One region of the Mesorhizobium sp. IMUNJ 23232 genome, then DNA from elsewhere that is predicted to be linked to it. Evidence: predicted binding sites of a transcription regulator. Region 1 holds the regulator's gene; the other holds the start of a gene.
What was found. Region 1 encodes LexA, which represses DNA repair genes until DNA is damaged. Its sites were predicted from a motif close to TGTTCNNNNTGTGTTCNG; they were not measured.
Positions count from the first base shown of each region.

Region 1 (3,097 bases):
TGCCCTGATCGTCGCGACCGTCGCAACAACCTGGCTGCGGCTTCTCGCGTTGCCGTTTGCGCTCGCCGGTCTTTTGACGCTGGGCGCCACGCGCACGCCTGACGTGCTGGTGTCGGAGGACGCCCGACTGGTGGGGTTTCTCACCGGCGAGAGGCTGATGGCGGTCAACAGGCCGCGGCCAAATGTCTTCACGGCGGAGAACTGGAAACGAACCTTGCAGGCCGACGGTCTTCATAAGCCGACGAAGGATTTTGGACCGGATCCGCCGATAGCCTCGATCGCAAGTGAAACGGTGGAGACTGGAGGTCAGAAAGGCAACGGATATGGCAATAGCGGCAACGTCACTTCGTCCGACGCGTCCTTGTCGACAAGGCTGGTAGCTTCAGTTCAAGGCCCGAATGCCGACAATTTCACGGCTGCTTCCTTCGAAGAGAGCGCCGCGGACGATTCAGTCCGTGCCTTCCTGTGCGACGACATAACCTGCCTCGGCTGGCATCCATCCGGAGCCGCGATCATTCATACGTCAGACCCAGAGGAAGCCAGGATCGCCTGTTCCTTTGCCGGCGTCATAATCCTCGACGACGCGACCGTGCCGTTGAAATGCGCAAATCCTGCCGTCGCCGTCGTTACAAAGCGAGAACTCGCCCGCCACGGAAGCGCAGCGGTCTACCTGTCTCTGGGCAGTGACGATGCCGCCGAGGTTCACTTTGCCATCGGCTCCGCCGATCGCCCGTGGCACAGCAACCGCATATTCTCCCGCGAGGCCCGCGGGCTTCCGCCCTACCAGCGCAAGATGCCCGCCCAAGCGCCGACGGAAAATCAGTAGCGCCGGATCAGGCCAACCAGCCTGCCTTGCACCCGGACCCGGTCCGGGCCGTAGATGCGCGTCTCGTAAGCCGGGTTGGCCGCTTCCAGTGCGATTGATGCGCCCTTCCTGCGGAAGCGTTTCAGCGTCGCTTCCTGGTCGTCGACCAGTGCCACGACGATCTCACCGGGCGTGGCTGTATTGGCATTGCGGATGATCACCGTGTCGCCATCGAGGATGCCCGCCTCGATCATCGAGTCGCCCTTGACCTCAAGCGCGTAGTGTTCGCCGCCGGACAGCATTTCGGGCGGCACCGATATGGAATGCGTCCGATGCTGGATCGCATCGATCGGCACACCGGCCGCGATGCGGCCCATGACGGGGATCGTGATCCCGGAACCGACATCGTCATTGCCGGCGGAGGGAGTGCGGGACGGTTCGGCCGACCGCTTGCCAAGACTACCCTCGATCACGCTTGGTGAAAATTTCCGGGCTGCATTCAAGCCGGGGGCGATCGAATCGGGCAGTCGGAGCACTTCAAGGGCCCGCGCCCGGTTCGGCAGCCGGCGAATGAACCCGCGTTCCTCCAGCGCCGTGATCAGCCGGTGAATGCCGGATTTCGACGCCAGATCAAGGGCTTCCTTCATTTCGTCGAAGGAGGGCGGAATACCGGACTCCTTCAATCTCTCGTGGATGAAAAGCAGGAGTTCGTGTTGCTTGCGTGTCAGCATCTCGGCCCCATCAAGAATCGCACCAAAAACAAAACCAGAACAAACACTATCTGTTCCAGTTGTGTTCCGCAACCGTTAAATATCGGGTTAAGATCCGGGCAACCAAGAAATCAAAATCATGCGTCGGTGCTCTCCGGTCGAGACTTGGCCCGGTTGCCGCGGAGGAGATCGTGGATATCAGGCCTCTTCCCACAAATCGCCCAGCAACTCACGGTCATAGCCAGAACTCGCCCGGAAAAGTTGCCGCGTATAGGCATGCTCGAACCGTCCGGCGGCCAGGTCGGCGCTGGTCAGGGTCTCGAGGATGCGGCCTCGGTTCATCACCGCGACGCGGTCGCACATGTAGGAAACGACAGCCAGATTGTGGCTGACCATGATGGTGGTGAAGCCACGCTCGCGTCGCAGGCGCCGCAAGAGGTTGAGCACTTCCGCCTGAACGGAGACGTCGAGCGCCGAGGTCGGTTCGTCGAGGAGAAGACCGCGTGGCTCCAGGATGATGGCGCGGGCAATCGCCACGCGCTGGCGCTGGCCGCCGGAAAGCTGGTGCGGAAACCGAAAACGGTGTTCGGGTTTCAGTCCGACATCTGAAAGCGCGCGTTCGACGCGCTTTTCCACGTCGGACAGCCCATGGATGCGCGCCGGTTCCGACAGCACCTTGTCGACGGTGTGACGCGGGTGGAGCGAGCCGTAGGGGTCCTGAAAAACCATCTGGATCAGCCGCCGCTGCGCATGGCTGCGCGCCGGCGCGACCGCGTTTCCGCCGATGCGGATCGTTCCGGAATAGTCGGCGATCAGGCCCGCTACGGCGTTCAGCACCGTCGACTTGCCCGATCCGGATTCGCCCACCAGCCCGAACGCCTCGCCCTCGGCCACGGCCAGCGAAACGTCGCGCACGGCATCGAGCCGGCGCGCGCCTTTGCCGAAGCTGATGCCTAGATTTTCGATCGCGATCATCGGCGCGGTCATCTTGCCCAGCTCGCGTCGCGTTGCAGGACGGGCAGTTCCGGCCGGTCGTCGCCAAGGCGCGGCGAGGAAGCGAGCAGGCCTTTTGCATAGGGATGCTGGACCCGGTGGAGGTCGCTCGCCTTGACGGTTTCGACCACCTTGCCGGCATACATGATCATCACGCGGTCGCAGAAGGCCGAGACCATGCCGAGGTCGTGGCTGATGAGGATCAGGCTCATGCCGCGCTCGCGTACGAGGTCGTCGAGGATCGCCAACACCTGGAGCTGCACGGTTACGTCGAGCGCCGAGGTCGGCTCGTCGGCGATCAGCAATTGCGGTTCAGGGATGAGCATCATGGCGATCATCACGCGCTGGCCCATGCCGCCGGATAGCTGGTGCGGATAGAGGTGGTAGACCGCCTCCGGGTCGCGGATCTTTACCGCCTTCAGCGCCTCGATGCTTTTCGCACGGGCAAGCTTGCGATCCCTGGCGACATGCAGCCGGAACGCCTCCTCGATCTGCTGGCCGACCGTCATCACCGGGTTGAGCGAGAATTTCGGATCCTGCAGCACCATGGATATCCGCTTGCCACGGATCTTCGGCATCTCCTTTGCAG
Region 1 covers NZ_JBIRCY010000060.1:2,218-5,314, reverse strand. The annotation lists gene ACH196_RS30340 (ComEC/Rec2 family competence protein) at 1-826, shown strand, start outside; gene lexA (transcriptional repressor LexA) at 820-1,536, opposite strand; gene ACH196_RS30330 (ABC transporter ATP-binding protein) at 1,714-2,502, opposite strand; gene ACH196_RS30325 (ABC transporter ATP-binding protein) at 2,499-3,097, opposite strand, start outside.

Region 2 (3,097 bases), on a different contig from region 1:
GGAGGCTGGTCAAGGATCGCGGCTAGTTGGGTCCATTTGGTATCCTCGCCAGAACGACACAGCGAGTACGCCTTCTCCTCCAGCGCTCCGAGGCTAACGATTTCGATCTTTAGCTCTTCCAGCGTGCGTGCATTCGAGGCTGTGTCGATCGCCTCGTTTTCCAGGGCCTCAAGTTCCTCTTCGGGCAGCTCTTCTAGGTCATCGTCTTCGGGCACATCCATGGCGCGCGCTGATGAAGTGGCGGAGGGTGCAGCACCACCCCTGGCTTTGAGCAGCTCTTCTTCGAGCCGCTTCTGTAGCCTGTCGCGACGGCGTTTCAGCGAACGCCAAATTGCCCGTGGCGATGACGCGAGACGACGCTGAAGTGACTGAAGCGCAAACCCCACATTGTTGCGCTTCTTTTCGTCGGTGTTCGCGAACCGTTCGGCACGGTTCATCTCTTCGCGGACATACTCGGTGACGGATGCGTAGAGATCAGCTTCGGCAGCGGAAAGAGGGTAGCTGACGGTGTAGGCGCGTCGTTCTGGAAATAGCGGTCTCCCGTCGAACCAGTAGAGCTCCTCCTTGATAAGGCGGCGCATTAGGTCCGAAGCATTGGCCGTGCGTACGCCTTCGCGATAGGCCCCTTCGAAACGGTCGTTGTCGAGCAGCGACATGAACAGCTGGAAATCTTCGTCCTTGCCATTGTGAGGTGTCGCGGTCATCAGGAGCAAGTGGCGCGTATTCCGGCCAAGCAGTCGGCCAAGCTGAAAGCGTTTGGTATATTTAACTTCACCGCCCGTATAGCTGGCTGACATCCTGTGCGCTTCGTCACAGATCACCAGATCGAAGTCGCTTGAGCTTCCAATCAGCGCTTGTATTTCTTCGGACCGCGAAGCCATATCGAGCCTCACTATTATTCTATCCTCGTCGTTGAACGGATTTCCGCCATAACTGGTCCGGAACATCTCCCTCCCGACGATCCTAAAGTCGAGATCGAATTTCTCCTTCAGTTCGTCCTGCCATTGTTCCACGAGAGACCCCGGCGCAACAATCATGCACCGTTTGAGGTCACCTCGGATCATCAATTCCTTGATGAATAGGCCAGCCATGATCGTCTTGCCGGCTCCCGGATCGTCGGCAAGCAGAAATCGAAGGGGCTGGCGCTCAAGCATCTCGCCATAGACGGCAGTGATTTGGTGCGGAAGTGCCTCGATATCGGCACTCGTCAGAGCCAGATATGGATCAAAAAGATGGGCCAGCGAAATGCGATGAGCTTCAGCGGCGAGCCGGAAATTCTCAGCGTTCCCTGTGAAGGAAAATGGTGTCGTCGCCGCAGTCGAAAACAGCCGCTCCTGATCATTCCTCGCGACGATCCGCTGATCGAGGCCTTTCCCGGTGCGGTAGGTCACCTCCAATTGCTGATCACTAAGCCAATCGACGGAAACGATCTCCGCCACGCCGCCTGGCCAAAGACCGTCCACGTGTAACCCGCGCTTTAGTTCCTCAAGTCGGACCACAATGCGAACCTCCCGTCGAAGCCAAGGCAAGCTGCTTATTTCACATGAGCGCTATCAGCGAGTGAAGTTGCCAGCCCACGTCCGTTGATACCCAGGAATTACAAAAATAGATCGACCTGCCGGCTATTAAGGGACGGTGAAGGTCTACCTCCTAACACACTGCCCCACACCTTCGCCTATGAGGCGTAGAGTTCCCAGTCGGTGTTCGGTGTTTTTTTCGCGAGTGCTATGATCTGAGCAGCTGACTGGCCTGTAGCGAGCGCAAGTGTCTCGATGCGCTCCATTAGCTCCTGCTCGTGCTCGGTCGCGTCATCCGCGTGAGAAAAGGTTCTGAGCCATGAAAGAATGTGATGAGCAAGCCCAACAGCAGCTGTCATGGCGTCGAGCGATACCCATTGTTTCCCTTGATCCACATTGAACTTGTCGACTATCCGATCAAGTTCCTCGGCGGTCCAAGCCATAATCTTGTGAATGTTGGCTTGAGACACCGTCACTTTTAGGGTGCCGTCTGGCTGCTCGGCGAAAGCATGGCCGAGAAACTCCACCCCTGATTGGAACGAGCCGCTCGATTTCTCCAGCAGCTCGAAATGACCGACGGGCATCTCCTTGAGTGAGGATGTCAGGGCGTTCTTAGCCTTTGAACCCTTTTCAGGCGACTGCGCCAACACGAGAAAGTCGTCCACGTAGTTCAGGAACCAGGCGCCCTTGGGCAACTGCGGTTCGAGCTTCGACATGAAGAAGTTCGTTATTGCTGACGAGCAGGCCGAACCCTGCGGCAAGCCGCGTTCGGCGATGAGTGTAAGATAATTGTGGAGTGTGTCCTGTAGGTGCTTCTCCTCCTGGGTGAGCGTCTGGCCTTGGAGTTTGTAATGTGTGCCTATCACTACGTGCCTTGTGACGTCCTTAGATATCGGCAACGCTTGGATAATAGCCTGATGATCGAAACTGTCAAAGAAATGTTTTATGTCCATTCGCACCGTGTAGGTGTATCCCGCGGCATGAAGCTGACGGATTTTCAATATAGCGTCGCCTATACCTCGTCCCTTTGTGTCGTATTGGAATGGCTTCGACTGCGCCTGGGCATTGATCATGTCCGCGACAAGCGCCTGCGCCGCTCGATGGCGTACGCCGAAGTCACAAAAGTACCGATAACCGCCGTTTGATTTCTTTTTGAGATATACGCGAACTGCCTCGTCAATCGGCTTATGTAATTTTAGCCCCGCCGCAATTTGCTCGTATTGCGGTACCTCCAATTTCTTCTCGTAGCTGAGCCTCTTGGCCGCCCGGATTATAGCATCGAGCCGGACTAGAGATGCGCCGATGTATGCAGCTTGGGCTTGCGAAGTCTGCCAACCCTTTCCAGCCTTCTTTAACTTGATACGGAGCTTGGCCCGACGCTTGGCCGCCTTAACCACGGTGGCCAAGACATCCCCAATCGTCTTGTTCGTCGTCCAGCCGTGCGGGAAGTGGGTATTTCCGATCCAAAGAGGCTCCTTGCTCATTCCGTCCTGCATGCTTCAAAAGCCCTACCAGCAGTGACCTGTGGGTCCCCACTGCCAACATTGTTGAACCTCTTAGCGAGGATTGCCTCGCTTGGG
Region 2 covers NZ_JBIRCY010000063.1:23,197-26,293, reverse strand. The annotation lists gene ACH196_RS30945 (helicase-related protein) at 1-1,439, opposite strand, end outside; gene ACH196_RS30940 (reverse transcriptase domain-containing protein) at 1,676-3,001, opposite strand.
Region 2: a site for LexA is predicted at 1,492-1,509, ahead of ACH196_RS30945 (helicase-related protein). Genes of this name have one in related genera too.